Regions from separate parts of the Paraliobacillus sp. X-1268 genome, predicted to be linked through region 2. Evidence: riboswitches for the same ligand, from Rfam matches in the RefSeq annotation. Region 2 holds a riboswitch; each other region holds the start of a gene.
The links. Region 2 has a riboswitch for cyclic di-GMP ahead of D2K62_RS04785 (pectate lyase family protein). Riboswitches for the same ligand answer to the same signal wherever they lie in the genome.

Region 1: linked by a shared signal. The riboswitch ahead of D2K62_RS11650 (hypothetical protein) and the one ahead of D2K62_RS04785 (pectate lyase family protein) in region 2 are both predicted to bind cyclic di-GMP.
Region 3: linked by a shared signal. The riboswitch ahead of D2K62_RS00300 (methyl-accepting chemotaxis protein) and the one ahead of D2K62_RS04785 (pectate lyase family protein) in region 2 are both predicted to bind cyclic di-GMP.
Region 4: linked by a shared signal. The riboswitch ahead of D2K62_RS09095 (competence type IV pilus major pilin ComGC) and the one ahead of D2K62_RS04785 (pectate lyase family protein) in region 2 are both predicted to bind cyclic di-GMP.

What each region holds. Positions count from the first base shown of each region.
Region 1 covers NZ_QJSK01000009.1:64,484-72,829, reverse strand. The annotation lists gene D2K62_RS11670 (undecaprenyldiphospho-muramoylpentapeptide beta-N-acetylglucosaminyltransferase) at 341-1,411, opposite strand; gene D2K62_RS11665 (hypothetical protein) at 1,516-2,013, opposite strand; gene D2K62_RS11660 (sirohydrochlorin chelatase) at 2,124-2,864, opposite strand; gene D2K62_RS11655 (ketoacyl-ACP synthase III) at 2,901-3,881, opposite strand; gene D2K62_RS11650 (hypothetical protein) at 3,922-4,266, opposite strand; cyclic di-GMP riboswitch class I at 4,358-4,442, opposite strand; gene D2K62_RS11645 (carbon starvation CstA family protein) at 4,544-5,980, opposite strand; gene D2K62_RS11640 (phospholipase D-like domain-containing protein) at 6,169-6,723, shown strand; gene D2K62_RS11635 (GNAT family N-acetyltransferase) at 6,783-7,340, opposite strand; gene yhbH (sporulation protein YhbH) at 7,478-8,346, opposite strand, start outside.
Region 2 covers NZ_QJSK01000002.1:19,652-27,997, reverse strand. The annotation lists gene D2K62_RS04800 (DoxX family protein) at 1-21, shown strand, start outside; gene D2K62_RS04795 (glycine betaine ABC transporter substrate-binding protein) at 160-1,116, opposite strand; gene D2K62_RS04790 (hypothetical protein) at 1,274-1,615, shown strand; gene D2K62_RS04785 (pectate lyase family protein) at 1,904-3,985, opposite strand; cyclic di-GMP riboswitch class I at 4,242-4,330, opposite strand; gene D2K62_RS04780 (ArsR/SmtB family transcription factor) at 4,515-5,564, shown strand; gene D2K62_RS04775 (MFS transporter) at 5,577-6,800, shown strand; gene D2K62_RS04770 (C45 family autoproteolytic acyltransferase/hydrolase) at 6,879-7,901, opposite strand; gene D2K62_RS04765 (MerR family transcriptional regulator) at 7,902-8,346, opposite strand, start outside.
Region 3 covers NZ_QJSK01000001.1:54,306-62,651, forward strand. The annotation lists gene D2K62_RS00290 (methyl-accepting chemotaxis protein) at 1-967, shown strand, start outside; gene D2K62_RS00295 (MBL fold metallo-hydrolase) at 1,024-1,848, opposite strand; cyclic di-GMP riboswitch class I at 2,263-2,351, shown strand; gene D2K62_RS00300 (methyl-accepting chemotaxis protein) at 2,424-4,067, shown strand; gene D2K62_RS00305 (DUF5634 family protein) at 4,132-4,473, opposite strand; gene D2K62_RS00310 (EAL domain-containing protein) at 4,537-7,179, opposite strand; gene D2K62_RS00315 (BrxA/BrxB family bacilliredoxin) at 7,416-7,820, shown strand; gene D2K62_RS00320 (aromatic acid exporter family protein) at 7,928-8,346, shown strand, end outside.
Region 4 covers NZ_QJSK01000005.1:108,994-117,339, forward strand. The annotation lists gene D2K62_RS09075 (pilus assembly PilX N-terminal domain-containing protein) at 1-248, shown strand, start outside; gene D2K62_RS09080 (GspE/PulE family protein) at 282-1,907, shown strand; gene D2K62_RS09085 (type IV pilus twitching motility protein PilT) at 1,918-2,958, shown strand; gene D2K62_RS09090 (type II secretion system F family protein) at 2,992-4,194, shown strand; cyclic di-GMP riboswitch class II at 4,248-4,328, shown strand; gene D2K62_RS09095 (competence type IV pilus major pilin ComGC) at 4,383-4,724, shown strand; gene D2K62_RS09100 (prepilin peptidase) at 4,806-5,561, shown strand; gene pilM (type IV pilus biogenesis protein PilM) at 5,575-6,516, shown strand; gene D2K62_RS09110 (PilN domain-containing protein) at 6,557-7,084, shown strand; gene pilO (type 4a pilus biogenesis protein PilO) at 7,086-7,715, shown strand; gene D2K62_RS09120 (SPOR domain-containing protein) at 7,867-8,346, shown strand, end outside.

The DNA.
Region 1 (8,346 bases), on a different contig from region 2:
CATTAGTTTCTTGAAAATGTTTCGACATGATTCTCTCTTATACTTAAAAATAGATCCACTAATCAGCGAAGGAAGCAAATGGTTGAGACTCCTGTGGGAATAGCACGAACCGAAGATCCTCTATAGAAGCGTTCTTTGCTTCTATAGATAGCTGAGGTTGTGCCCACGGAAAGCGAAACTATTTGCTGACGTAGCGAGTAAGACCAGATTGTTACGTCAGTGTCTAAAAAAATTTAATCATAAACAACAATTTTATCAGAAAAAAAACGAATTATCGAACTTATCCTATGAAAAAAATAGCAAACTCGCAACCAATCGTTTGCGAGTTTATATTTACTTACTATTTTGCTGTAGTTTTAATGATAGTAATTACTTCGTCTCTTGCTTGACGACTTTCATACTTGCGCATATTTTTTTCAAAAATCGGGCCTTCTTCTTTTAATTTTTGCAAGGCATTTACTAGCGTGTCTCCCGTTAATTCTTCTTCTTCTAATACATGTGCATAGCCTTGATTCTTAAAGGAATCAGCATTTAATATTTGATCACCACGACTTACTCGACGAGATAATGGTATTAAAAGCATCGGTTTTCGCAATGCTAAAAATTCAAAAATCGCATTGGCGCCAGCTCGTGATAAAACAAAATCAGTAGCAGCAAATAGGTCACTTAATTGTTCGTGGACATATTCAAACTGTTTATACCCTGAAACACTTATAGTGTGATCAACATTATCCTTTCCACAAATGTGAATAATCTCAAATTCTGAGGTTAGTGTCGTTAATTCAGCTCTTACAGTTTGGTTGATTTGCTGCGCTCCCGCACTACCTCCCATAATTAGTAGTGTAGGTTTTATACCTTGTAGTCCAGCATATGCTAATCCCTTTTGTTTGCTTCCCTGCAAAAGCTCTGGTCTCACAACTGCTCCAATCCATTCAGCTTTTTTCTCAGGTAAATGTTGCATCGTTTCAGGAAAGGTTGCAAGAATTTTTTTAGCAAACGGCATTGCCAGTTTGTTCGCCAATCCAGGGGTAATATCTGATTCATGTATCACAGCTGGCACACGTCTCATTCGAGCTGCTATTAAGACCGGTACAGAAACAAATCCACCTTTAGAAAAAATAACTTGTGGCTTTACTTTTCTTAAAATTCGATACGCTTGCTCTATACCTATTAATACTTTAAATGGATCTTTAAAGTTTTCCATAGACATATATCTACGTAACTTTCCTGTTGAAATTGGGTGATATGTAACACCTTCTAATTTCCCAATTAGCTCACGCTCAATTCCCGTTTTCGATCCAATATAATCAACTTTCCAACCTTGTTCTAAAAAGGTAGGAATAATTGCAATGTTCACCATAACATGACCAGCTGTTCCGCCACCAGTAAATACAATAGACTTTTTACTCATTAATAAAATCCTCTCTTTTTTCACAGTGCTCTATACGGATTTTATCATAAAAGGAACGCAAATATGTATGAAACAATTACTATTAGAAAAAAGAACTGATATTTTTATGATTGAAATGATTCTGCCACTCTTACTAATTCACTTTTTGTTATTTTATTGGAAACTTCTTCTTTTTTAACAATACCAGAACGGTAAACTAATTTATACGATATACCTGCTTTACTCCAATGAAGTGTTTTTGCGAAGTTATTATCAATGTAAGAGCCGCTTATTTCTCCTTCCAATTTAATCGGATCCCCGTCAATAAGATTCTTAAATTCTCCCTCAACTGCTTGAAACGTTAAAAGATCATTTTCTTGGGAATAAAAACTAATATCTACAGCCTCTTGATTTGTATCATTAACTACATACTGATCTGAAATAATAAAATCCACTTGAATAGGGACGAATTCCGGTGTTTCAGGATTGAATGAAAGTCCCTCTAAAGCTTTTTCTACTTCCGAATTTTCATAAGCATAATAACCTTCAGGAATCGCTACCTGTTGTTTACAACCAATCAGTGTAAAAAAACTTATCATACACAAGAAAACATATTTTTTCATTAATTTTCGTCCCTCCTTCTATTTTTTCAACAAAAAACATGTTATTTATTAGACGTAGAAATCGTTCGATCCGTTTCAGTTTATATAAAAAAAACAGAACTAATATCCATTTATCGGATAATTGTTCTGTTATAATTAGTTTTGATATTTGCATAAATATCCTGATCAAACGTAATAGGATCTACATAAATAACTTCTGTCTGTTCTTGATTCCCCTGAACATATGATGCTGTTTGTTTTATCTTTTCAGGGAAAAACCCTATTGAAAAAAAGTGTGGCACTAGATAAATAACCTCATAATCAGCTGCCAATAAACGTCTTAATTCAGATTCGAAATTTGGTTTGTTCGAATTCAAATAAGATTCGAAGACAGGTAATTCTAGCAATCTATTTTCTAATTCACGTGCAAAATAAGTAAATGTATTACTTGCTTCTAAATACCTACTACCGTGTGAAACAAGGAGAACTGCTTCTCTTTTTTGTTTACCCTTCAAACGCTTATTTACTATACGCTTTTGAGTATTTAAAATAAGTTGTTCCCTAGCACCTAATGGTTCCCCTAAATGGATAGGTATCTCGGGAAATGTGCGTTGTGCAATTTTCACTTCATTAGGAATATCCTTTATTACATGCACTCCAGGTAATAGAAAAATAGGCACAAGAATAATTTCTGTCGCACCTTGCTCCGAACATTTTGTAACACCTTCAATAATTGATGGCTCTGCTTCTAGAAAAGCAGTGATCTGGATTGGAGCATTGATGTATTGTTCCATCTGTTCCAATTCTAATTGAAATTGTTTATTCGTTTGATCATTTTTACTACCATGGCATATATAAAGAACTGCTCGCATACATAATTCACCTCTAACAACATTCTATCATTTAAACTAATATTTAAACAACATTGCGACAAGTTGAAAACCTGCACCTATCGTCCAAAAAACAACATAATCTCCACGTGTTACAACTCCAGTTTCTACTGCTTCATGTAAAGCAATAAATGGACTACTGGTACCTGTATAACCAAAGCGATCTCCAACATAAATCAATTGTTTCTGATCTAAAGCAAATTTATTTTGAATTTTCAAGATATTAGCTAAAGAGAATTGGGATAAGCAGTAGGCTTTTATGTCATTTGTTGTTAGATTGTTTCTTTCTAATAGTCTATCTAACATTCTATAAGTTGGTGGCATTGCCAAATCGGCATTAAAAGGAAGCCATTTAATATATTTATCTTCTTCACTGTTTATATTCGATAAGCCATTTCCAGGATACATAATTTTATCATGATTAACTGAATCAGTATGGTAGATAGCATCAATAAAACCAGAATCTTCTTTTGTTTTCTCCAACACTACAGCGGCAGCAGCGTCACCATAATTAGCATATGTAATCTCATCTTCTGGATTGCTAATAAGCGAATTATAGTCAGAGCCTACAACAAGTGTTTTATTTATTCGAGCATTTGCTTTCATATAATAAGACGCTTGTTCTACAGCAACTGTCATGCCAGCACAATTAGCATTAGAGTCAAATATTATCGTCTCACTATCTGCCTCAATTGCAGCATGTAAAAACATCGTATTAGTAGGAAAAGTAGTTTCTGGTACTTGCGTTGAAAATACAATCATATCGATATCCTTACCAGTGAGATTTAGCTTTTTTAATAATTTTCGTGCAACAGCGACTCCCATTGTCAATCCATTTTCTTCTGAATTATCAATCACATATCTCTTATCTCTACCCATATGTGTTAAAAATCTCTCTATATCTTTATCTCTCTCAGCAAAATGATTAATGAAATATGCATTATCCAGAATCTTATCCGGATGATAAACATCTACCCCTTTAATTCTAATGTTTTCCACTAACAATACCCACCTTTAAACCAATATCATTTAAATAGTTTTACGCAATCTCGACTACTTCAGAATTTGTTAAACCTGAATTTTTAGCAATTCGTTTCAACTGCATTTTTATTACAGGATTTTTCTTGATTGTGAAAAGAATCTTTTCGAATCCTGATTGGTTGTACATTTTAAATGAATTTTCTAAACTCGGCACCATATCTTTTGTCAGTATATTCATAGTGGTACAATCAACATCTAATGTATATTGATTAGTTGTAATAGCACCTATTTTTGTTTGATAATCTTTCACGAACTGCTCCACATCTGCAGGCTCAAACGAACCACTTACAATCATGTCTACTTTCTTATTTGTTTCATCAACCTTAATACTATACTTTTCCATTACACTTTCCCCCTGTTTTATACCATGTACGCAAAAAAGCCTACAAAAACATTTGTAGGCTCACAATCATTTTAATACGTGCTAAATGACTAAATGCAGCTCGACTATCTTTGCTCTAAAGCTTTAGATTCGTGGCTTTGCGTCCTCATTTTTCAATAAGTTTGCCAAAGTATATAGTTATAATTGCTTAAATATAATATCATAATATGTTCTAAATTAGTAGTTCTAATTTAAATAAATTAACTTTAAAAAGGCACCTTTAGAAGGTACCTTTTAGTTATGCTATGTTTAATTGTGCACTTCTTTTTTTAATTCTTTGATATTTAACTAATTGGATTATATACCACGCTACTACTAATAAAGTTAAAATAAAACCAATTGTTAAAGAAAGACTATAATCAAGTCCCAATCCTTCAGGAGCATAAAAAATGTATGTTGTCGATACACCAGTCATAAAAATAGCCGGTATTGCTGCTATCCAATGAAATTTATGACTTTCAACTAGATACATTGCAGCTGTCCAAAGCATTACTGTTGCAACCACTTGATTTGTCCAGCCAACATACCGCCATAAAAATGTATAATCAATGGTCGCTAGAAAGAATGCAGGAATAGAAACTGGAATTGCAATAAGTAGTACTTTAATTTTATTATTCATATCAAATATATTCGAAAGCATATCTGTTAAAATCATTCGTGATGATCGTAATGCAGTATCCCCAGTTGTTATTGGCAGAATAATTACACCGAATATCGCTAGAATCCCACCAGTAACTCCAAGTAATGACGTTGAAATTTCGTTAACAACACCTGACGGACCTCCAGCGGCTAATGCTTCTTGTAATCCAGTAGTTCCATTAAAGAAAGTCATCCCTGCAGCTGCCCAAATTAATGCAATAACTCCTTCAGTGATCATTGCTCCGTAAAAAATTCTACGCCCATCTGTTTCCTTTTTCATTGTACTCGCAATAATTGGACTTTGTGTCGAGTGAAAACCAGAAATTGCTCCACACGATATTGTAACCATTAATAAAGGCCAAATAGGTAAATCACCAGGATGCAAATTTTGCAATGTAATATTAGGGATTGGTTTTCCTGAAAACAGCAAGGCAATTCCAACAGAAGCTGCCATTATTAACAAGATCGCTCCTAGAATTGGGTAGATTCGTCCAATAACACGATTAATTGGCAATACAGTTGCTATAACAAAATAAGCAAAGATAATTACTAAGGAAACAAAAAAGCTTAATGGTGTAATTTGCGAAATCAATTGTGCAGGTCCAGCAGTGAATGCTGCTGCAACCAAAATCATTAAAACAAGTGAAATAACATTAATAAATGACTTGATATACTTTCCTAAATATCGGCCAACAAGCGTTGGAAATTGTGCCCCACCGTGACGTAAGGACATCATTCCTGAAAAATAATCGTGTACGCCCCCTGCAAATATACTACCTAACACAATCCAAAAGAATGCTACTGGCCCATACAGAGCGCCAGCAACCGCTCCGTATATTGGACCTAATCCCGCAATATTTAGCAATTGAATCAAGTTTCCCTTCCACCAACTCATTGGAATAAAGTCTAAATTATCACGCTTACTATATGCAGGTGTAACTGTTTCATCGTTTACTACAAAAACTTTCTCGACAAATTTAGAATAAAAAATATAACCAAGTATAAGTGCAAATAATGCAAGTAAAAATGTTACCATATCCATTTCCCCCTGTTAAAATCGTAAAGTATACATATAGTAACACTTTCTGACAAAAAGTAAATACAATATTCTGAAAAAACTATCTTTTAAATAAATATACTATTGGCAGTTAAGGGATTTTTAAGAAATGAATCTTATAATCGGTAATGTAGAGGATATCATCTCACCTAAGAAAGGAACATTTTATGAATAAAATTATTAGTGTCTTTTTGGCACTTTCCATCCTGTTAAATGTCTATTTCATCTTTGATAATAATACAAATGAAATAGATGCAACTGGAAGCAAAATCTCCTATTCTCTCAGTAATTTGGAGGGAGATCCCGAACAACAATTGCTAGATATCATTAACAATTCAACCGAAAGCCTTGATATAGCTATTTATAATCTTGATGATACAGTTATTTCAGAGGCTATACTTGAGGCAAATCAGCGTGGTGTAGCTATTCAGATAATAACAGATCAAGAGAAGATAACGAATGAAGATAGTGAGGAGATTTTTACCTCATTTTGGGAAGCTGGTATTCCAATCAAGATAAATACCGAAACTAAAATGCATTTAAAATTAACAATTGCAGATCAAACAACAGTAGTGGCTGGTTCATTTAATTATACAGACAACTCTAGTGAAGAAAATCAAGAACTTCTTTTTTCCATTGAAAATACTACATTAGCAACAGAATGGAATGATTTATTCCTTACTTTATGGGAAAGCGATGATTACACATATTGGACACCTTAAAAACTAGAAAAACGCTCAACACACTTGGAATTCTTCAAGTACGTTGAGCGTTTTTATTTTTAAACATGGATTTTTTCTATTTCTTCCGCCAAAAGTCCATAAATAACGTGGTCTACATAATGGTCATACAGCCATTCTGCTTGTCTTAATTCAGCTTCTACTTTAAAACCAAAACGTTCAGGAAGAGCTCTACTTTTTTTGTTATCAGTAGCGACGCTTATCTCAATTCTATTAAGTCCAAGTTCGTTAAATCCATAATCAATTATAGCCATAAAAGCCCTTGTCATAATACCTTTACCTTGAAAATCTTTACCTAACCAATAACCAATGTCACCCATTTTATCGTTTTTATTAAGAGTATTAAATCCAATTGTTCCTGCAATATCTCCCTTATAAATTATCGCAAAAGATTTTGGGTAGCCACCATTTTCTGCAAAAGCCTTTAATCTCGTTTTGATATTTTGAGTAGTATCTTCTATACTTTCAATATAGTCAAGCCATCCAAGCCATTCTCTTAGATAGTCTTTTGAGCTAATCGTTAAATTGTAAAATTCTTCAGCGTCACTTTCATTAAACATTCTCAATGAGACTTCTCCATCAATCCTATGTATTAACATTTTTCGCTCTCCCTTGTTTTCTTTTAAATTTATTTTAGCATATATATATAGGAAACTTATCTATTTATTATCAATCAATAAAAGACCAAATCAATGTTCGATTTGGTCTTTTAAATTGATATATTATTACAAATCTATTATGCATATACTTCCTTTTTATCATTTTTAAAGAAGTGTTGCATCGCATAATAAACATCTTCTTTTTTTCGCAAAATAAAATGATCAAGATTTGGTTGATCAAATTCTTTAAATACTTGCATTAATGTAGAATGACGCTGATATTGATTTACTTCCGCATAACCGAATAAACTTGCGTATGATAACAGTTCTTTTACCAACGCTACACAACGTCTGTTATCTGAGGTAAGGTTATCACCATCAGATAAATGAAAAGGATAAATATTATATTGCGCAGGATCATATTTTGATTCAATCAATTCTAATGCCTTTTTATAAGCTGATGAACAGATGGTTCCTCCACTTTCACCTCTAGAAAAAAACGCTTCTTCATCTACTACTTTCGCCTCCGTATGATGCGCTATAAATTCAATATCTACTGTTGCATAGTTAGTCCGTAGAAAACGTGTCATCCAAAAAAAGAAGCTACGTGCCATATATTTCTCAAATTGCCCCATACTTCCACTCGTATCCATCATTGCTAAGACAACTGCTTTAGATTGTGGTTTTTCAATTTCATTCCACGTTTTAAATCGTAAATCATCGGGATAAATTGGATGAAATACAGCACTTCCTTGCCTTGCATTTCGTTTGTAGGCTTCTAATAATGTACGTTTCTTATCAATATTACCTTCTAAACCTTTTTTCCGAATATCATTAAAGGTTACATCAGTTAGTACGATATTATCTTTCTCTTTTTCTTGTAAATTAGGTAACTCTAGTTGACTAAAAAAAGCTTCTTGTAACTCTTCCATAGATATTTCAGCCTCATAATAATCCGTTCCAGGTTGATCACCGGCTCCTTCACCTGTTCCATTACCTTGTTTAG
Region 2 (8,346 bases):
AGTAAAACCGCTGAAGTATAACACCTATAAAATGCATGGATCAAGTTGATCCATGTATTTTTTGCTTTTTTCTTTTAAATTCCTCTGACATTGCAAATGCCTCCCTTAAAATTAAGGGAGGTATTTTAGTTTCGTATGGTATTCAACTATTAAATGTAATTACTCTGCTGGTTCAAGGTCTTCAATAGAATCAATGTCCATATATGCAGGAACAACTAGACCATTCCTAGCACCTGTTAAGTTTTCTCCTAGGTCTACAAACTCACCTTCATATTCTTCATAGAAGGAAGCATGAGTTGCAGGCAACCATGGAGCAACAGAAGCATCAGCATCACCTGTTGCAATTGCTTGAAACATTACAGAAGGATCAACAGGGGTAAGTGTAACATCATAACCTTGTTGTTCTAATACTAGTTTAACAACATTGGCGGAAGCACGTTCCGAATCCCAAGGAGTTAATGCTAACTCAATTGGAGTACCATCTACTGGCTCTGTACCTTCTGTCCATGAATTAACCGTATCCTCGTTTTCATCTATCCACTGTTGGGCTGCTTCTTCAAATTCTATATCCAGGGCAGCAAGCATGACCTCTTCAATGTCTTCTGGTTCCCAGTGGAAGCTATCAAGGATGGCATAAGCATCTGGCATATCATCTTCCAGACCTTCTCTTACTATTGTTGCTATATGTTCTACGTCACCAAAAACACCGTTTGGATCTTCTAATATCTTTATGTCATATTGTGAAAACATGTAGTGAGGTGTCCATCCAACAACAACAATTGGCTCCTCATTTTCAATAGCGCTATCTAATGCTGTTAACATAGATGCCGTTGAAGATACTTCATGCTCCCAACCAGAAAGATTTTCATATTCAGTTAAAGCATTATCGGCTTGTTGCGTAATTCCAGCACCAGGTTCAATGCCTGTAAGAGTGTAATCTACTTCCTCACCAACATTTGTTGTAGTCTCATTTTCACCGTTATCTGAACTTTCTGGTCCGCAACCTGCAGCTACAAGAGATAATGATACACCCGCAATAATCCCTAGTTTTTTCCACTTTAAATTTGTTCTTTCTTTTAACCTTATCTTTTCGTTAAAAATTATTATAATTTTCAAATAATTAAGAATAAAAATAAACTTTACAAAAAATAAATTCGTTAATTTATTGCTAAGACTTCCTACATTATATCCCCACTCAATTGGAAGGTTATACTGCTTACTTTTTTTCTCAGATAAAGCCCTTACACTTGATGAGATGAAAGAAGAGCTAGGAATGAGGAAAGCAAGTATGAGTCTTGCGGTGAGAAGCTTACTTGATTTAAATATGGTTGAAAAGTCTTGGATAAAAGGTGTGAGGAAAGATTTATATATTAAGTGGCGACCAGCCGTTACGATGAATACTACGGCGATCGAAAAAACGATCACTGAATTACAGGAACTACTTACTAACTCAGATTCTTCTAAAGAAGTTTTTGAGCATGCTCAAAATGACATTAACAACCTTCAAAATTGGCTTGGTTATTTTGATTGGCTCAACAGACTAATCGATAGTTTTGAAACACAGGAAATATTTGATTTCATTCCAATCGATAAAAAGGACGATCCAAAAGAATAACTTTAAGCGACTTTACTAGCTTGACTTTTCAATCAAGTAGCTGTGAAAGGCTTTAAGAAAAGAGACACAACTAGCTTACTATGCTAGATGTGTCTCTCTTCTGTATATGTACTTTAACTATGCTGAGGACTTTCCATCTTAATTTAAAAATGCATGAGGGATAAATTGAGAAGAGGAACAGACTTTTACACCATTTTTATTTTTGTACTGTTTTTAACGCTAATTAATTTTTAATGACAAAAAAGTTGCCAACCATATCAGTTGACAACTTTTTATATAAGTAGACTTTTAGCGTAGGTCCATGTAATACAGATTTGCCACGTCATCTTTCGTAATAACATGATCGCCCGACTTAAGTGATACTATGACAATTCCATCTCTCATTTGATGAATTATTCCATCTATCTTGATTTCTGCATCATCTCCAGTATTAAACACTAAAGTTAATGTTGACTCTTCTGAAGTTGTAAACGCAATCCTTGTTGAACTCTCAATTTTTAGACTCTGCGTTAGTGTTAAGCCGCTATATTCTACTGTTCCTTTACTTGATGATAGATTTCCTTCGATCGTAAAGAAATCGCTATCCTTTCCATCAGTCGTGAAATTATGAGAATACTCTCCAGTTACTGGCTCCGTTGGGTTGGGATCTGTTGGGTCTGTTGGAGTTGGGTCTGTAGGCATTTCTATTGAATTCCCTCCTACAGATATAAGGCTTGTTGTATAATTTTTTATTTTTGTCATAAGTTCTGAGTTAAGTTTATATGATTTATCATCAACTGCATCATTAAACTCCCATGTGAAGTCTCCGTTATTTAGGCGACCAGATTCTTCTTTAACAATTTGTTCTACAGCACTTACTTCATCAATAGCCGATACATTTACGCCCATATCTATACTAGTATCAAAGTTATTATAAGTTGTTCCCCCTACTAGTGTTTTGTATGTGCTTGGTACCGTTTCGTTTCTAGACGATGCTAGGTATGCGTCAAATGAACTTGTATTAGCTGAAGCTGTTCCTTCATTTGAATTTGCGTAAATTAAACTTGTAGCATCAACAATTGTATTATTGTATGCTTTAATCATTCCTCCATCTTCATCAGAGAATGTACCACTCCCTAACGTATCAGTACCCTGTAAGGAACTCATCATAGGATATTTTGCATTTCTAAAATAATTGGATTCTACAAACGCCGAACCACCTGTTGTCACCCCAATTCCATATTTCGAGATTCCATCAAAAAAGTTATTATACACATGTACAGATGCCACTCTTATACGTGGATGGCGAGAGTCTGAATGGTCAAACCAGTTATGGTGAAAGGTTACAAAGAACTCTGATGATTCACTCAACCCGACTAGAGAAGATTTTCCTGAATCCCAGTAATGATTGTGGGAAATTGTAATATTTGTTGAACCTTTCTTAAGGTCTGTTGAACCATCACCTTTTGACTGGTCAGAATCTGATCCTGCAGTTCCATAGAATAGATCATTATGATGGACCCAAACATTCACATTATCTGTATCAAGTGAAATTGCATCGTCAGGGAATAAAGCCATGCCTAAGTTTCTAATTTCTAGATTACCAGTATATCTCGCTAGTATTCCCCATCCATAGGCATACGTATCTTCTCCGATACCTTCTAAAGTAATATTCATTTCTGAATAACTTGTATTACCTTTCACTTCAAGGTAACCATTACTATTAAGTTGTCCACTCATGTTGTCATCAGTAATTTTGCCAATAAACCGGATTGCAAGTGGTGTTTTATCATATCCCTTTTTTCTTAATGATAAAATTTCTCCTATACCAACTCCCGTTTCCTTATCACCTGAGCTATTGATTATTACTTCTTGCTTAACTGTTGTTGCAGTCTCAGATGTTACATAAATAACTTGAGCTCCTTCCCTAAGTGTCCCATCCTCATTATAAGCTCCTGAAGCTGTGCCATATTGTGAGTTCCCTGCAAAGGCAAATCCAGATCTGTCATGTTCCTTTACGGAAAGTGTATTTGTGTAATCGCTTACACTAGAGCCATCTTTAAGTAAACCGTCCACTTTCATTACATAATCTCCAGCTGCAAGACCTACGGCGTCAGCTCTCCAATAAGAAGCGTAGTTACGAATTAAATCATTGTCAATTTGTTGATATTGAGAATCTGGAGCGCTTGCAGGTTTAATATATACATTATATCCTTCTGCATTACTTATAGGTGACCACTCTACATATGCAGTTTCAAACCAAGCCCCACTGTTAGATATAGAAAGACTTGCAGCACTTACTGTCTGATTTGCGAATCCGACCGTCACCAAAGATAGTATAAAAGAATACAATAAAAAACGCGTAAATACCTTTGTGATTACATTCTTCATTAAAATCCCTCCAATGTTTTAAATTTTCATACCCTGACCTTACCACCATGACTCTATTTTCATATGGCTTAACTTCTGCCTTAATAAGTTGATCTTGTTCATTCACCTCCTTAAACGAAAACCTAAGTTCTCATTTCATAGTAAGTGCAATTTTCAAAACCGTCTCGACAGAGCAAAAAAACTAACGACTTCTTGTCATTAAGTTGCATTACAAAAACAACACAAGTCATTTGATTAAATAACTATAGTCATTAATATGTGCAACCCGACGATCATAGAAAATTACTTTACCTTAGATTCGTAGCTTTGCGTCCCTATTTTTCAATAGGTTTGCCAAATATAATATTATGTTTTTCTTGGCATTATTAATTTTAACAATTTTTTCTATAATAAGTAAATAATTAGATAGTACTGTTTTTACTGGAATTATTCTTTTATTCTGTAATATTTGAATTTAAAATTTTAAATATGTTGAATTTAATGTTCTAATAATTTAGAATTAAATTATATTAGAAAAAGAGGTGCTTTAATGGATATTTTAAATACCACAAGTAGAAAAAGAGAGACCTATGAAGTTCAACTCGAATATTCGTTACTTTGGGAATGTGCATTAGGGATTGCTGCTGTGACAAACAGTCCTTTAATTAAGACTTTAGAAAGGCCTCAAGAATATTGGAAACAAGTAAAAAGCTCTATCTCGGATGACTTATTAGATCACCTAGCCACCGTGGAAGAGAAAAACACTTGGAAGTCTTTATTACAGCTGCTTCACCAAGAAGAATTTACTGAAATCAAGCATTTCATTTCATACATTTCAGAGCTATCTGAAACAGATTTAAAGTATATTTGTCTACCTTTCATCGGCCAGAAATATGACGAAATAAGGCTAAGGGCGGCAATCGGACAACACGTCGCAGCAACCGAATTAATGACGTTAACAAAAGACAACCCTTTTTTTCCTACTTATATCGAATTTATTTGCGATGTAAATGCTGCTTATTTAAAGGAGCATCTCATTGCTGTTATGAAAGGCTGGTTCGAACAGGTTATTAAAAATGAAAAACCAGAAGAGGTTACTACCTATCTAAAAACGGATTTAGAATCAAAAATTCACATGTCTAAGCGGATGTCTCCTGAAGCGTTGGTAGAATGGGCAACTGGTGGGATTATCTATTTACCAGAGCCAAGTATCGGTAGAGTCTTGCTAATTCCACAATATGTTTATCGACCTTGGAATATTGAAGCAGATATAGAAGGAACAAAAGTTTTCTACTATCCGATAGCAAATGAAAGTATATTTCCTAATAAACCGCATATCCCTAATAACTTTCTAGTTCTGAGATATAAAGCTCTAGGTGATGAGGTTAGACTCCGTATGATCAAACTATTATATGAAAATACCTTAACATTACAAGACATCACAAATGAACTAGACATAGCAAAATCTACGGTTCATCATCATCTCAAAATCCTTAGGTCAGCTAGATTAGTAGAGATAGTGAATGGAGTGTATTGTTTGAAGCAAAATGCACTAAAATCATTACCAAAAGAGATGGAACAATATCTAAATCCAAGATAAGGGGAACAAGAGATGGCAGAATCATTAAAAAGAAGTGTTAACGAAGTATCTGAATTTAAGAAAAATCACTCTGCTTTTCGTTTTATTGGTGGAAATGTCATATCTTTTTGTGGTGACCAAATTTATTTGATCGCTATTCCTCTTATGGTTTTGGCTATAACAGGTTCTCCATTGAGCATGGGGTTGGTAGCGGCACTTGAGCGTTTACCAATTTTATTTCAACCACTTACCGGGATATTAGCAGATCGTTATAATAGAAAACATTTGTTATTACTATGTGATCTGGCAAGATGTATAATTGTTGGTTTAATTGGGGTACTATTTATTTTCGACTTATTAGAAATTTGGTTCTTAAATAGCGCGGCTTTTCTTATTGGGATACTAAGTCAAGTATATAATATTGCTCAATTTGCTTCCATCCCAAGGTTAGTACGTAAAGAGGACCTGCAAGCTATCAATTCTATAAATACAGGTTTATTTAATACTGCTGTATTAGTTGCGCCAGGTCTAGGTGGATTGATTATTAGTTTTTACAACCCCGGGTATGCGCTTTTAATAAATAGCTTTAGTTTTCTTGTAGCATTTTTTGCGATTCTAAGTATCAATTTAAAACAAGAGCCTCAAAAGCATGATAAGAAAAGTTCATTCTGGCTAGATATTAAAGAAGGTTTCCAATTTGTTATTCAAACAAAGCCAATACTTTATACAAATCTAGCAATGCTAATTTCAATCTTTGGTACAACCTTATTTTTAACCATGATGGTATTTCATTTAACTGATACAATTAATTTAACAGTAGAACAGACTGGTATACTCATATCGATTGGAGGAATCGGAGCGATAACCGGTGCATTAGTTACTAATTTATTAAGTGAACGTTTCACATACAGGCGCATCTTATTTTTTGCTTCTTTTATCGGTGGGTTTTCGATTATTTTATTTGGCGTAGCATCTAGCTATTTTCTGCTAATTGTATTCAATGCTTTAGGCACTTTTGCTGCCTCATTGATGAACCCTTGTATTGTTACAATAAGACAGACACTAACTCCCGATCATTTATTAGGACGTGTCCAAGCTACGAGTCGATTTATGGCATGGATTCTTATGCCTTTAGCAGCGTTTATAGCTGGTCTATTAGCTAATGAATTTGGAACAAATTTTACGATAGTATTAGGAGGCGTTGTATCAACTTTCGCTTCATTATTTTACCTACATCAATCATTGAAATATAACTAAATAAATTGTTTTTAGAAGAGAGCTATACACTAATTCTCCTCTACGTAATCCTTTTAGATGTTTTATAGGGCTCTTATTTTACATTACTTGATTAATTGTTCCTTCCATACTTTTAGGAAGAGTTGATATCCCATCCATAAATTCCTTTAAAGAAAATAACAATGGTTTACAATTTCCACCAACACCAACAATAATGCTCAAATTATCGGGTGAATAGACAACTGTATGCAATGTACCAAAGTACTCTTTATAGTATTTTGAAAATAATGGTGAAGTTTCATCATTAAAATGATGATAAGCAGCTATAGGCGACAGACTCTCTCGCAATAAGCAACTTACATATTCCTTACGTTTTAATGAGCCTTGTATATCAACACTATTTTTCATTCTCAATATATCCGATTCAAAGTGATTTGTGCATATTCGAGGATTAGAGAAATTTATGACCTGTTGATCTGGGGATGCTTCTATTATTATACTTTTTCCACTTTGATCTGTAATGGAATAGTTGTAGCAATAACCATGCGGAATAGTCTTGATAAAACTTACTGTATCTTCAATGTTTGCGCATTGTTCTAATAGCATTCTAACAATAGTCGTAGCAACAAAACCTTTCTCACTGTGTTCGTTATTTACAAAATGCAACCCTACTACAAGCCCTTTTTCATTCATTCCATCAAGTCTACCAATTACTTGGTGACTAAAACCTACACTAGCATAGCCATTTGTAGGATTCGTAATTACAAGTCTTGCATCGTATAGTTCTGGACTGAAATCGTAATTCCGAGCATAATATCCATCGTTTATTAAAGTAGTACAACCCATCTTAGGAAATCTCACATCATATCCACTAAAGTGTTTAATAGTCGCATCTAAATCCAAGTCTAAACCTTCTGCCAAGCCTTTCAGTTCTTGATAAAGATTCGGTGAAATACCTTTGATTAATTCCTTTACATCTTCCTCATTTTCATTAATCGTTAATTTCCTCAGGTGATCCCAATTCGGTAATGCGATTAATTCTTTTCCTTGCTCTATACCAAATTGGTTATAGTCCCCTTTTAATTCTACTAGTCTTAGAACTAACTCTTCATTCCCAAGCATTTACTCGTCCTCCCTTTTTCCAATCTGAGTGACAGGCATTAATAAGTCAAGATCTGAAAAATCCTCGCCACGGTAACATTCTAGTATCGAACCTGTAGGAGCCCATTTATTTTCAATTGCATAACGCATTAATTTCTGATAACCATCTTGAATTTTTGAAATTGGACTTTTAAAAGCCAGTGCTATACAAATACAAGATGCAGTATGCTCAATTGAGTGAATTTCAGAAAGCTTATTTGCATGTGTATCAACTGGTACACAAAATCCAATCTTTGCTTTAATTAAATCTTTTCCAGATAGATAGTTTAAATAACAGCTTTTTATTGGAATATTTAATTTCTTAAGTTCTTTCATCCTTTTTCTAACATGTTCTTTGAATTGTCCAATGTTAGATTCAGCCAAAAACCAAATAATAGTCTCCTCGCTCTTTTCTATCAGATAAATT
Region 3 (8,346 bases), on a different contig from region 2:
TGAAGCGATGAACCAAATGATTGCTAATTTAAGAGAAACAATTGAGCACACTAGTGATGCTTCCGATCGAATTGATCAGCAAAGTAATGCATTACAAAAGATTAGTAATACTATACAAATAGGTAGTCAACAATTGACTTCTACCATGCAGGAGTTAGCTAGCGGAGCAGAAGAACAAGCTACTTCTGCAACAGATATAGCATCATCAGAACAACATTTAGATAAGCAAATTGGTAAAGTAAAACATGAATCAGTATTATTGGAAAAGTCTTCGATAAGTGTTTGGAACATTTCGAATGAAGGAACAGATCAGATGAATGATTCCATTACACAAATCGAAGTAATTAATAATGAAGTGAGAAATGCAGTGAGTAAAGTTCAAGGTTTAGAAAAACAATCACAGGCTGTGTCTGACTTGACTGTTGTAATTAACAATATTACAGAACAGACAAATTTATTAGCACTGAATGCAGCAATTGAAGCAGCAAGAGCAGGTGAAGCTGGGAAAGGCTTCTCTGTAGTAGCAGATGAAATTAGAAAGTTAGCAGAACAAGTTAGTTTATCTGCAGTAGATATAGCTGAGGTAATCAATCAAATGCAACAAGAATCTAAATCGCTAGCTGTTTCTCTGGATGGAGCTCATAAGCAAGTAAACAAAGGTGTTACTCAAATAAAGCAATCTGCAACATACTTTTCAACTATAAAAAATGAAGTCACTCAAATGAATCAACGTATTGCAACTGTTACAACTAACCTAAAAAGAATCGAAGATAACAGTAAGGAAATGAATGTTGGTATTATCCAAATTGCTTCTGTTTCGGAAGAAAATGCAGCAAATATAGAAGAAACCTCTGGATCGATAGAACAACAAAAAGAAGCAGTAGATTTCTTATTAGAACAAGCAGAGGTATTAAAGACATTATCAAATAAGTTAAATCTGAGAGTGAAAAAATTTCAAATTGAATAAGTGAAAGCTAATGATACGCTCTCTAATGAACGTACATTAGCTTTTCGTTTTATTGTCTAGTTCCTTTTGTGTTTTGGGATTGCAATATCATAAAAATCAGCTGTTAATTTTTCAAACCCTTCACTTAATTCTTTATCTTTCATAGGTAATCCATGTCCAGTTAAAAGTAATTTTGGTTTTAATTTGGCAAGTGTTTGAACTGATCTTTCTGCATCATCCCAGTCATGTGTAAAATATGCAGGAGGTCCATATAGTTTAATGATTGGTAGAAGTACCGCCAAACTTGATTCGGGATTTTCAGTTGTAACCGCATCGCCTGCAATTAAAATTTTGTCACTTTCTCGGAAAAGGGAGATATGTCCTGGTGTGTGTCCAGGTGTATGAATATAATGCCAGTCATCAAGGAAGGGAAGTTTTCCATCAGCTGACAATGTCTTAGCTAAATGTTTTAAATTGACTGCATCTGTAGGAAACACTGGTGATAATAAAGAAAGTAAGCCGCCACCAACAGTTGGATCAGCTGGTGGATACTCACATGTGCCATCAACAAAAGGTAATTCCTCAGGATGTACATAAATAGATACATCCCAATGCTTTGCTAACTTTTTTGCAGATCCTACATGATCAAAATGAGCATGTGTCAAAATAATAGCTTTTGGTGGAGTGTCATTAAAGCGTTTTTTTGCAGCTGAAATTATTCGCCCATGATAATGAGCAATTCCTGTATCAATAAGTACCCAATTTTTTTCTGATGGATTACCAAGCATGTATACATTGGATACTAAAGTACGATAAACTGCAATATCTTCGGTTATTTCTTCTGCAATTGCATGATCCATGTTTGTTTCTAGATGGGTTGATATATCCGTATGCTTTTCCATAAATATATAGCTACTCCTTTTTTGATTAGTTTGTAAAATAATATTGTAATTATGCATTTCACGCGACTTTCTTGGATTTTATTAGCTTAGCTGCTTTCTAAAAGTTTGTTGTTTAAGACCAAATCACTATAAATTGCGACGTAAGGAAATGATAAATTAGATGGTGAATTTGTACGTTTAAGCGCTACAGAACTATAAAGAGTAGAACAAATTTTTTATAAAGTTACATCGTATTTTCTATCTTTATTGTAATGAAACAATTTTTTCAAAAAGACTCGATATTCGAATGAAATATGGCACGATACAAAGATAAAAGTCTTGACAACATAAGAATAAAGTCGTAGTATAAAATAACTATTATAAAGAAGTAATAATTACTTTATCAAATGGGGTGAAAGCAAATCGTATTATTTAATTATAAAAAGGCAAATTGTTTGAAAGAACAGGACGCAAAGCTAAGGGTCTAACGTATTTGTTTATACTAGGATAGCCTAGCTACCAAATAATATTACTATTTGGCCATTCTAATTGAGAATAGTTTTATTTTTGTGAAATTACAAGGGGGACACACCAAGATGAAAAACAAACTAGAATCCTTTTTTAACAAAAGCTTACAAAGGCAAATTTTAATACCATTTATTACATTATTAATAGTAGTAGGCATAGTAATCAGTTTCGTTAGTTATACATATAGTGTTTCGATCACAACAAATGAATTAAGTGAAAGTGTCAAACAACAGGCTAATATACTTAGTGGTGCAGCAACAGCTGGAGCAAGTGAAACAGCAATAATAGATATAGCAGATAATACAAAAATTGGTGAAACAGGATATTTTGCCGTTATTAGTAATGGCGAATTTATTGCCCATCCAGATGAAACGATGACGGGTGTAGATATTACACATGAAGAGTATTATGAAAAGATTATCGCTACTAATGCTAGATCTGGTACAGTGGAATATATGTATGAAGGTCAAGAAAAAATATTAGGTTTTTCTGTTAATGAAACAAAAGATTGGATAATCATAGGAACAGTTTATATAGATGAATTAGAGGACAAAGCAACGCCAATTCTTTTACCCATTGCTACTGCACTAATTCTCTCTATTATTATTGCTATTATTGTATCTTTATTTGTATCTAAACAAATCACAAAGCCGATACGTTCCTTACAAAGTAATATGAAGGAAGTAGAAAATGGCGATTTATCTATAACTTTAATACAGAAAAGAACAGATGAAATTGGTCAACTTTCCATTTCTGCAAATGAAATGAAAGAAAAATTACGAACTATGTTAAACAGTGTTTCAGAAGCAGCGCAAGCTATTACATCTAATAGTCATGTGCTTTCCCTTTCAACAAATGAAGTAAAAGCTGCTTCAGAACAAATCGCAGTTACCATGCAGGAAATTGCATCAGGATCAGATACGCAAGCAACACATGCTAGTAATTTATCCATATCTATGCGAGAATTTACGGAGAAAATTGAGCAAGCAAACGAAAAGAGTATCCACATAAAAGACGCTTCAAACGCGGTCCGTAATTTAAGTGGAGAGGGAAGTTCATTGATGCTTCAATCTGTTAAACAAATGGAAAATGTTGATTCAATTGTTAATCAAGCAGTAGTTAAGGTGCAAGGATTAGATGTGAAATCAAAAGAGGTAACAAAACTAGTGTCAGTTATTAAAGACATAGCTGAGCAAACAAACCTTCTTGCTTTAAATGCTGCGATTGAAGCAGCACGTGCTGGAGAAGCAGGAAAAGGTTTTGCAGTAGTAGCTGATGAAGTTAGAAAATTAGCAGAACAAGTTTCTGGTTCAGTTATAAGTATTACAGAAATAGTTAATATGATCCAAACAGAAACTTCAGACGTGACGAACACATTGGAAAATGGTTATCAAGAGGTAAAGCAGGGTAGTGAGCAAGTTAAGAAAACGGGACAAACATTTGAACAAATTAATCAAGCCTTAGTAGATATGTCTAATCAAATTACAATAGTAAATGATAATTTACTACAAGTAACAAATACAAGTAAAGAAATGAATAGTGCCACAGAAGAAATAGCAGCTGTTGCAGAGCAATCAGCTGCAGGGGTCGAACAAACTTCTGCTTCAGCTCAAGAAACAAGCAGTGCAATGGAAGAGATGGCTAATCATACAGAAGACTTAACAAATGTCGCAAAAAATTTAGCGAATCAAGTCAATAAGTATAAACTATAAACGTAAATAAAAAACACCTTCGAAAAATGACGCGATATTGTGTTCATAAACGAAGGTGTTTTTATTAAATAGCTTGGTTAATACTATTATCCTTACCAGATTGATCTAGTGCATCTAAGCAATTATCCAAATGATCAAAACCTCTGAAGGAAGGTCCCTTATAATTTTCAGATTGTAAAGTCCAAATTGGTGTTAGTGGTATTAAAGCTTCTTCAGAATAACTCATAAAAGGTAAATAAACATAATAGTTTCTAGTGTTTACAGTAATTTTATAACCTATATACAAGGAGTCTGCTTGACCTTTGGCTAGATATGTTGTCATACTATCAAAATGATATTTATTAGATAATTGTGGTATGGAAAGCTCAAGATTTTCAATTAATTGATTGCGCATACATATTTTCATTAAGACCGCCTCCGAATAAGTTTATTACTAGGATGGCGATTTTTGTTAAAGTTTAAACATATTTTAGTCAATATTTTTAAAAAAGTAGGTAATTGGGTTATCTGTGTAGAAGTCTGTATCTGGAATCGGCTTGTTATTTTTCGAGTAAATAGTCAACTGATTAATTACTTTCGCTAGATGATCCTTATTTGCTTCAGAAAAGTCATCAAAAGCAACACCGTAATAAAAAATATCTTGTCCAATTTCACTTTTCCAAACGAAAGATCCAATGATTTCAAAATCAAATCCTAATAGTGAAAAAGTATAAACAATTTTCATGTTTGATTGAACTGGTAATTTTAAATCAGACATTAGCTTTAAGCCACCTAAACTAATATTTTCAATTAATATGTTTGCCGTGCCTACATCTACTTTACGATTATTAATTTCAAGAATAGATAGTCCACCTTGTAAATATCCAGGGAAGGATAATCGATAATATTTTCTTCTTTCTACTTTAGGTTTTGTCACTTTAGTTGACTTTGGAATTGGAAGAAAACTTTTCTTAATCAATTCTTCAAATCTGTTACTTGGTACAGCTTCGGAAAAAAGATAACCTTGTATAAGGTGACACTCTTTTTGTTTTAGAAATTGAAGTTGTTCAAAATTCTCTACACCCTCAACAATGACTCTCATATCTAATGATTTTGCGAGATATAATATGCTACTAACTATTGCAGCATCCTTTTTATTATCATCCAATATATTTAAGATAAAAACGCGATCGATCTTTAATTCATCAGCAGGAAAATCGCGTAAGTATTGTAAAGATGCATAGCCAGTTCCGAAGTCGTCAATTGCAATTGATATACCTAATGCACGTAGTTGTGAAAGTGTATGCTGTACTTTGTTTTCATTTTTTAAATATGTACTTTCTGTTATTTCAAATGTTAGAAAGTGTGCAGAAATATCATATTTTTCTAATTGCTCCTTGATAAATGAAATTAATCCTGGTTTTAAAAATCGATTAGGAGATATATTTATAGAAATAGGTCGTAATATATAATCTTGATCTTTCCATATTTTTAATTGTTCGATCACTTTTGTGATTACCCAATCCCCTATATCGTTCATCAGATAGTTCTCTTCAGCTAATGGAATAAATTCAGATGGAGACACTAAACCCCATTCCTTATGGTTCCATCTTAATAAAGCTTCAGCGGATTCAATTAATCCAGTGAAGGCATTTACTTGTGGTTGATAATAGACTTCAAATTCTTCATTAGTAATCGCTTTTCTTAAATCTCGTTCAAGCATGTATTTTTTAAAAGATGAAATATTATTGGATGGTGAGTAAAATTTATAGGTATTTCCTCCATTATTTTTTGCTTCTTTTAATGCAATGTGTGAACTTTCTAAAATTTTTAATTCTGTATCACCATTATCTGGATAAAAGCTAATACCTACACTTGTTGTAATATTTAACTGATAATCAAATATATTGATTTCCTCTTCAATTGTTCGCAAGAGTTTATCAGCTAAATTACTTGCTGTATCTATTTGCAATGTTTCAGTATCAATTATAATAAAGTCATTGCTTACTAATCTAGCAACATAACTAGTAGAAGATAAAGTCTTTGTTAGCTTGCTAGCAATATTTTGTAAAACTTTATTGCCAATTTGATAGCCTAAAGAGTCATTTATGTGAGAGAGACGATCTAAGTCCAAATAAAAGAGGGTGAATTGTTTTTTCTTCTGAATTAACTCAGCAATTTTCTCAGATATGCTACGTTGATTTGGTAGATTAGTTAGAACATCGTGTGATGCATAATAAACTAATTCCTCATGCATTACCATTTCTGAAGTTATATCAACTATAACTCCAAATAGAGCTATTAATTTATTGTCACTATTAAAGGATGGAATTGTTTGGTCAAAAACCCATTTAGTTTCTCCATCATGTGTGATAATTCGATAACGATGTTTAATTGACTTCCCAGCCAATAGCTCCTTTTGGCGATTGAAAACTTGTTCGCGATCATTAGGATGAATAATTGTATGCCAAATAGTTTCGTCAGCATATATATCATCTAATGACAAATTGAAAATTTCCTCGGCACCTTTTGAAATGAAACTAAGTTTATTTGAAGGATAATCTTTCATCCAAATCCCAGAGCTTAGATGGTCGAAAATTTGTTTAAACCGATTGTTGATCGTAATAAGTTCTTGTTCCAAATTTTTTTCATCAGTAATATCTTGAATCATACCAATTAATTTATAAGGCTTTTTATTGATAAAAGATACTTCAGCTTGTGTTTTTAAGTAACGTAGTTCATTGGTTTTTCCATGATAAATTCGGTATTCAGAATAGTAATTTTTCCCTTTAATAGCTTTTTTAACCTTTGCTAAAGCTTCGTCAAAATCATCTGGATGCACATATTGGAACGGTTCAGTCATTGGAATATATTGAGAATGGTCAAGTCCGAAAATGTCATAAAAATAATCAGAGCAATATAATTTATCTTCATCTATAATATATTCCCAACTACCAACCTTGGCAATTTCTTGTGCGTGTATTAAATGTTTCTGAGTTAATTCAAATTTTTTCATTAACATAGCATGGTTTTGTTTATTCACAATGTCATCATCTTTTGAATGTTCATTAGTTGATTCGTTGGAAAATAAGCGAGTGATTATGCTACTGAACTTAAGATTCTCCTTTTTCATAGTTAACAACCCCCTCTGATGTCTACCTATGCAGTATACTATTTTATGACTAATTATGCATTATTTCGTCTTGTAACTATTTAATACTACAAATAAATTTTTAAAAACCGCACATTTTGCGGTTACCCGGGAAATACAATTAATTGCTAGATCATTTGAAAGTTGTTAAAATGATGCTGGTAGGAAAAGTGTACAGATAAACAGAGGAGTTGAATAGAGTGGATTTTAATTTATTTATGGGAGACATTGTTCAAACAGCTCGACAAGAAATGAATGAAGCTGGCTACAAGGAATTGACAACAGCTGAAGAAGTGGATCAAGCATTGACAGCAAAAGGGACAACACTTGTAATGATTAATTCTACATGTGGTTGTGCTGGCGGAGTTGCACGTCCAGCTGCTACTCATATTGTAAAAGCTACTCATCGTCCTGATCATCTTGTAACAGTATTTGCGGGTCAAGATAAAGAGGCAACGGAGAAGGCTCGTGCATATTTTAAAGGTTATCAACCTTCCTCTCCTTCATTTGCACTATTAAAGGACGGAGAAATTGTAACAATGGTAGAACGTAGTAATATTGAAGGTTATAGCGCTGAGCAAGTTGTTTATCAACTACAAGAAGCTTTTGAAAAGGCTAACTAATACTTTTTCTCAAATCCCTGTTCTTATGTTTACGAGATCAGGGATTTGTTCTATACTTATGTATTATACTATCTATATAAATAGAAAAGATTAAGTGGGGAGCAGAAATTGTGAAAATTGGTTACCGTACGATCAAAACTGCTATTGCAACTCCTTTAGCAATTTGGCTTGCAGAGCTATTTCAATTAGACAATTTTGTATCTGCAGGAATTATCGCAGTATTATGTATTCAAACAACAAGAAAACGATCATTCTTAAGTGCTTGGCATCGTTTTGGAGCTTGTCTAGTTGCAATGGTTTATTCATTTGTTATCTTTGAAACGGTAGGTTATCATCCAATTTCAATTGGACTATTACTGTTAGTGTTTATTCCAACAACGATCAAATTAAACTTAACACCAGGTATCGTTACTAGTTCAGTAATCTTATTACATTTGTATAGTGCAACCTATATTACCTGGGGATTAGTTTGGAATGAAGTATTATTGATTGTTATTGGAATAGGCTCAGCCTTACTTTTAAACTT
Region 4 (8,346 bases), on a different contig from region 2:
GCGGTAATAAAGTCGTAGTAAATGGTACATATAAAAATAACACCTTGTTATTGGCTCCAAATGCAACTGTTGATATTGTAAACAGTGGTACGTTTAATGGAACTGTAATAGCTGATAGACTATTTCTCGTAGGGAGCGGATCTTTAACTTATAAAGAAGTCAATCTCGATGACTTCCCTTTTGGATCTAGCAGTTCCCCATCAACGGATGACTTAATTGAAAAACAACCAACAGTAGAATTAAATTAGGGTTTTAATCATTGATACGAAAAGAGGGGTCAAATGGCGATACGAAATAAACGGAAACTTGGTGACGTCCTTAAAGAAGATGGCTTAATTACCGAACAACAAATAGTTGAGGCAATAGAACAAAAACGAGAGAAACAAAAACTTGGGGATGCACTGGTTGAACAGGGCTATATTACGGAAAAGCAATTATTAGAAGTTTTAGAAGTACATTTGAAAATTCCAAGCGTTTCTTTATATCGTTTTCCAATTGATGAAGGTTTAATGGATCTTGTTCGAAAAGAAACAGCACGTGAAAATACGCTCTTACCTATTCAACAACAAGAGAATATTTTAACTGTTGCAATGAATGACCCGCTCGATTATTATGCAATTGATGATTTAGAACTATCAACAGGGTTTACGATCAAACCTGTAATCGCAACAAAAGATGATATTTTACAAGCGATAAATAAATATTATGACATGGAAGACGCTTATACAGAAGAAGAATCTGAAAATGAGGAAGCCCCTGCCATTCGGATATTAGATCAAATATTACAAACAGGTGTAACGCTAAAAGCGAGTGATGTACATATTGACCCTTCAGAGTCGAAGGTTATGATTCGATATAGAGTTGATGGTATGTTACGAACAGAAAAAACAATACCAAAGCGATTACAAAATGCTTTAATTGCCCGAGTGAAAATATTATCGGAATTAAATATCACGGATACACGTTTGCCACAAGACGGTAGAATTCGTTTAATCATTGATGCGAAACCAGTCGATTTACGGATTTCAACCTTACCAACGGTTTTTGGTGAAAAAATAGTTATTCGTATTTTAGATTTAAGTAATATATTTAAAACATTGACAGAACTTGATTTTTCAAAAGACACCTTAGACAAATATCAAAAAATAATCGAACAACCTTCAGGATTAATTTTATTAACAGGTCCAACAGGTTCTGGTAAAACAACGACACTTTATGGATCAATCAATGAATTGAATCAGGAAGATGTTAATATCGTCACAATAGAAGACCCGGTTGAATATCAATTGGAAGGTATTAATCAAGTTCAAGTAAATAGTGCGGTAGGTCTTACTTTTGCAAAAGGGTTACGCTCAATTTTACGTCAAGATCCAAATATAATAATGGTTGGGGAAATTCGTGACCGTGAAACTGCTGAAATAGCTATACGTTCAGCACTAACGGGGCACTTAGTTTTTAGTACATTACACACAAACAGTGCGATTGCAGCGATTCCTCGTCTATTTGATATGGATGTTGAGCCTTATCTTGTCGTTTCTGCTTTATCAGCTGTTATGGCTCAACGTTTAGTTAAAAAGGTTTGCGTTGATTGTAAACAATCACGATCCGTAACTAAAATGGAAAAAGAAATTTTTAGCCGTCATAATATAGATTTAACGGAAGTGGTCGAAGGTGTTGGTTGTGATAGTTGTAGATCAACAGGTTACCGTGGTAGATCAGCAATTCATGAGCTTTTAGTAATCGATGATAAAGTCAAAAAAATGATGATGAATCAGTCTGATATGACAGATATTAAAGAATATGTAAAGCAAAATGGCATGCGATTTCTGTTAGTAGATGGTCTAATAAAAGTACAGCAGGGTATTACCACATTTGATGAAGTATTACGCGTGGCAACGGAAGAGTAGGTGAGCAAACATGGAAAATAGACTAGAGGAATTATTAACTACAGCATTTCATAAAAAAGCATCAGATGTTCATTTAACTGTTGGTTCACAACCAATTTTTCGTGTGGACGGTCGGTTACAACTTCATGGACAGGATAAATTAGAGCCAACGGATACAGAACAAATGGCTAAATCGATTCTAACTGAAGAGATGTGGTCTAAATTAATAGAAGAAAGAGAACTAGATTTATCACATGGAATTGCGGGTGTATCACGTTTTCGAATGAACATTTTCTTTCAGCGAAATTGTATCTCATTAGCTATTCGAACGATTCCAACTACGATTCCATCTATTGAAGATTTAGATTTACCTAACGTATTGAAAGAAATAGCAGGGTTACCACAAGGGTTAGTATTGGTAACAGGTCCAACTGGAAGTGGAAAAAGTACTTCTTTAGCAGCAATGATTGATTATATGAACAAAACAATGAACCGACATATTATTACGTTAGAGGATCCAATCGAATATCTGTATCAGCATAACAAATGCATTATCGATCAAAGAGAAGTAGGTTTCGATACGAGTAGTTTTCAAAAAGGGTTACGTGCGTGTTTGCGTCAAGATCCAGATGTGATACTAGTTGGTGAGATGCGCGACTTAGAAACAATTTCTACAGCAATAACTGCTGCAGAAACGGGACATTTAGTTCTAGGAACACTGCACACAACTGATGCGTCCTCAACGATGGATCGAATTATTGATGTTTTTCCTGCCCACCAAAAGAGTCAAATAAGAATTCAACTTGCTAATGTGTTAGAGGCCATTGTATCGCAGCGCTTGTTTCCTTTGGCAAAAGGATTTGGACGAGCAGCAGCAACTGAAATTTTAATTAACACACCTGCAGTAAAAAACTTAATTCGATCAGAAAAAATGCATCAGATTCCTAACACCATGCAAACGTCTAAAGAGTATGGTATGCATACCATGACGATGGATATAAAACGGATGATACAACAAGGAATTATAACGCAAAAACATGCATCTCCGTATTTAAAAGATATGACTTTTTAGTTCAAGTTATGATGGGGGAAGAGGTGGAATTTTATGAACTATTATGCGTATAAAGCGAAATCTGTCGATGGCAAGATAAAAAAAGGGAAAATTAGTAGCGAGAATGAAAAAGAAGCGATCAAACAATTAAAGTCTCAAGGACTAATTTTATTTGAGATAAATGAATTGAACTCATTTTTATACAAAGATATTTATATAGGTAATCCAATAAAGAATAAGGATTTTGTTATTTTTCTCCGTCAATTTTCGACGTTAATAGATGCCGGTATAACATTAGTAGAAACAACTTCTATTCTAGAAGATCAAACACAAAGTAAACCACTAAAAAAAGCACTACAACAAATTCAAAACGATCTAGAAGAAGGAATTGGCCTATCTGATGCATTAGCAGAATTTCCTCGTCTTTTCCCTGAATTATTAATCAGTATGATCCATGCTGGAGAAATTAGTGGTAATTTAGATGAAATCCTTGATAGAATGGCTACTTATTATGAGAAACAATACCAGTTAAAACAAAAGATCATAACTGCATTAACCTATCCTGTTGTGGTTGGTATTGTTGCCGTATTTATCACTATTTTTTTACTTGCATTTATTGTACCGATTTTCACGGACATGTTCCTATCTTTTGACCAAGAAATACCACCATATACAGCAGCGATATTAAATATTAGCGATATGGTTCAGTCTTATTGGTGGATTATGATGATACTAATATTAGTATTAGGTGTGACGATTAGATTATTAAATCGACGCCCAAACATTTCTTATTTATTTGATGTCATAAAACTTCGAATTCCAATATTCGGTATGTTTATTCAAAAATCTTTACTCGCTAGAATGACGCAAACATTAAGTTCTTTGTTAAATAGTTCTGTACCAATCTTACAAGCTGTTACGATAACGGAACGGGTTATAGATAATAAAGTAATTAAACAAGTTTTGCGTGAAAGTAGAGATTCCCTTGAAAAGGGAGAGTCACTAGCCACGCCTATGGAAAAACATTGGGTTTTCCCTAAATTAATTACACAAATGATTGTTGTAGGCGAACGAACAGGTTCAATTGATGCGATGTTGAAAAAAGTTTCTGACTTTTATGAACAAGAATTAGATGAATCATCGGAAAAGTTAAAGTCATTAATTGAACCGATAATGATTCTGTTTTTAGCTGTAATCGTAGGCGCAATTGTTTTAGCGATCGTTATACCTATGTTTAGCTTGTTTGAAAATATCTAAAAGTGTAGACAGGTTATAAAAATGTAGTATAATAGAACTATTAGTATAAAACGAATAGTAGAAGCAATGAAGGTTTATCTGTATCTGGGCACTTGGATAAATTTGAGCTAGTAGTGCAACCGACTGACACCATCTTTATGCTGTGAGTCTTTTTTTATAAGAGAAATTAAATGAGGAGGAATAATAAAATGTTAACTAGAATGAGGAAAATGTTACGCAATGAGAAAGGTTTTACATTAGTAGAGCTTTTAGCAGTTATTGTTATTTTAGGTATTATTGTAGCAATTGCTGTTCCTGCAATTGGGAATATAACTGAAGATGCTAGAAGTAATGCTGCTGAGGCACAAGAGGAACTAATCCTTGATGCTGCAAGACTAGCAGATGTAGAGGGTAATTTTACGAGTAGCAGTACTACAGTACAGGATTTGATTGATGATGGCTATTTAGAAGATGGAGATTATGTCAAAACAAGAGTGATATATAAAGATGGTGGGACATACAGTTTTACTAAACCAACTACAACACCATAATCAGGTTAATGAAAATTAATTTTCAATATAAAAGATCCCTTCCCAAAGGGGTCTTTTATACATAATTAGGAGATAAAAAATATGGAAGTCTATTATATCGTTATCTTTTTTATTTTTGGAAGTGTATTTGGTTCATTCTATAATGTTGTTGGTTTGCGTGTACCGAATAATAATTTCTTAGAATCTGAACGTTCTTATTGCCCTCGTTGTGATAAAACATTGCATTGGTATGAGCTGATTCCGATATTTTCTTATCTGTTTCAAACTGGTAAATGCAGAAACTGTAAAGAAAAGATTTCCCCTCTTTATCCTACAATAGAATTATCTACAGCTTTCCTTTTCAGTTTTAGCTATTATTTTTTTGGGTTTCAATTAGAGCTAGTAATGGCACTAATACTCACTTCTTTATGTGTGATTATCGTTGTTTCTGACATCACTTATATGCTAATACCTAACAAAGTTTTATTGTTTTTCCTACCGTTTTTAATTATTTTACGCTTTATTGATCCGTTAGAACCGTGGTGGTCTTCAATTGCTGGTGCAGCAGTCGGATTTATATTATTAACGCTGATCATTCTTGTTAGTAAAGGTGGTATGGGTGCGGGTGATATGAAGTTATTCACTATACTAGGAATTGTGTTAGGATATAAAGGAATTCTACTAACTTTTTTTCTAGCAACTATTTTCGGGACAATTATCACATTGCTATTACTGGCTACTAGAAGAATCAATCGTAAAAGTCCGGTGCCATTTGGACCCTCTATTTGCATCGCTGCGTTAACTACTTATTTTTTTGGTAGTCAAATAATCAATTGGTACATTACATTATTTTTTTAAAGGATGAACACAAATGAGTTTATTTAACAAAGATAGAATAAACATCGCTATAAATGATACGATGATTCGATATCTTGTTTCCACTAAAAAAAACGTTACAGCTAATAAAGACTATGGGGAAATACCATTGGAACATGGCATTGTTGAGGATGGGAAAATCATAGATCAACAAAGGTTAACAACTATCATTAAAAATGTTGTTAAAGATAAAAAATGGAGGAATAAGCACCTCGCATTTTGCGTTCCAGATGCTTTTGTTACGATGAGAGAAGAATCAGTACCTAAACAATTAACTAAAGATGAAGTGAAAAAATATATTGAATTAGAATTAGAAGGTAGTATTCGACTGCCTTTTCAAAATCCAGTTATAGATTTTGAGGTTATTGCAGAAGAAGAACAAACCAATAAAATTCTTTTATTTGCATATCCAAAAGAACGGTTAAATGCTTACTTAGAAGTGTTTGAACGAGCAAATGTAAAACTGATGGTAGCTGACTTGTCTTTTCTATCGGTATATCGGACTTATTATAATTTGGATCTTGCTAACAAAGAAGAGCATTTACTTATGATTCAGTGGTCTAAAACGGACTTAGTGCTCACCGTCTTTCATGATCAAAAACCAATCTTCAATCGCCATATTCATTTGAATAGTAATGATATGATTTTTACTAATAATCTAGTTGAAGATTCGATGCATTCAATTGAAGATATGTGGAGAGAGCTGATTGATGATCAGTTAATAACGATAGAACGTTTTATGGATTTCTATCAATATTCTATTATGTCAGGTGAGGCCCAAGTTTCTCATTTATTATTAATCGGTGATTTTCCAGCGCAGTCGTTAATAAATGAATCACTGGCATCTCGTTTCAATTTGCCAATTAAAACTATAGCATTTCCTAGTGACTTACCACCAGAATATGCTACTGTATATGGATTAACACAAAGAAAGTGAAGAGAAGACTATTTAAACTTCATAGTAAGGGGATCACCTTATGATAGAAATAAATTTTGTTGAAAAAAAGAAGATAAATACCGCCCTATATTTGCTACTTGCTATATTTATGGTCAGTTTACTTATTATTAGTATTAGTTTCTTCATTCTCCATACAAGTTTGGAGAATAAATATGTTTCTCTACAACAAGAAAGAATAGATAAATCTGAAATTATAGCAGAAATTAATACACTTAACATGGTCGAACAACAAAAACAGACATTGAAAGCACAAATTGAGCAATTAGAAACTGCTGTTTATCCTTCTTTATTTTTATTAGACGATATCCAAGCTGATTTGCCAAACGATACGTTTATTGAAAACTATTCATTTACTATCACGAATGGTGTAACAGTAGGTATTCATTTAAATGCATTATCAGAAGCTGCCAACTTTAGTCAAAATATTAATGGGTCGACATATGCAGAGAATGTAAATTTAATAAATTTAGAAAAAATAGATGATTACTATGTTGCAACATTTAATTTTGGTATTAATGCAGATTATTTAGTGGAAGAGGCTGATTAAAATGATATTTAAATGGTCACGTATCTACTCATTGCTATCGATTGGTGTAGTTTTACTAGTTATTATAATTGCCTTTTTTTCTTATTATCAATTTATTTATCCTAGTCAACAAGAAGTAAGGTACTTAGAAGGTGAACTTGCAGAACAGGATCAATTGATCGAAGATGCGGATTTAAGTAAACAAGAACTTGAAGATGAAATTGTTAATTCATTGGATTTACAAAAGCAAATCCCAATAGATAAAGCAATTAATCAACTAATTTTGATTGTTGAAGAAATAGAGAAGAAAACGAACAGTACTATAACATTATTGACGAATAGTGAAGATCAAGTAGCTAGTGATCAAGATGGAGAAGCTACATCTGAACTTACTAAAATAAATTATCAAATGGAAGTATTAGCACCAAATTATGATGAGATGAATCAGTTTTTAACAGATTTAACTAACATGGATCGCATAGTGGAAATTAATAATATTGAATTTGTTCAAGTAGAAGAAGGAAGTATTGAACTCTCCGTCGGTTTAACTACCTTTTACAATCCAACGCTAACAGCACTTCAAACAGAAACACCAACATTCGAATATGATGAAGAACAAGAAGCAGAACAACAACAAGAGGACCAAGATTAATGGTCCTCTTGTTTTTTTGATTACAAAGAAATTACGAATAATTTGCTAGTTTATGTTGGTAATTGCTATCGCGTACTGACAAAACTCGTCTACTTTTTCATTTGGATTATGATAGAGTGAACCAAACGTAATAGGAAACGAGGTAATTAGGGTGGATAACAATAACAAAATCACTGTAAAAATAAATAATAAAAAACAGAATAAGCAAGATAGTAAAAATGATAGTCGGGATTATTTATCTGATAGACCAACATGGTTTGAGGAAGCGGCTAGTTTGGATAAAGAGGAGATCGAAGAGGTGGATGTTTTTGAAAAAAACAGTCATTTAACTGATGATTCTTCGTCTGAAAAGATTAAGAGTAAAAAGAATAATAATTCGGTTGTGAAAGCCTTTATATTTACTGCATGTGGTGCGATTGGGATCAGTGTTATATTAGGATTTATTATTTTAAAGATGTTTGTTGAAATAGATGACCAAGATAATCTTGCGACGAATGATAGAATTTCTTCTGAAGCTACTTCGACAAATACGGGAGCTGAAACGGAAGTTGTTGATGGAGAAAGTATAACGTTAGAAGCATTACAAGCTTATGTTGTTCAGGTGGGTGTATTCTCAACGAAGGAAAAGGCA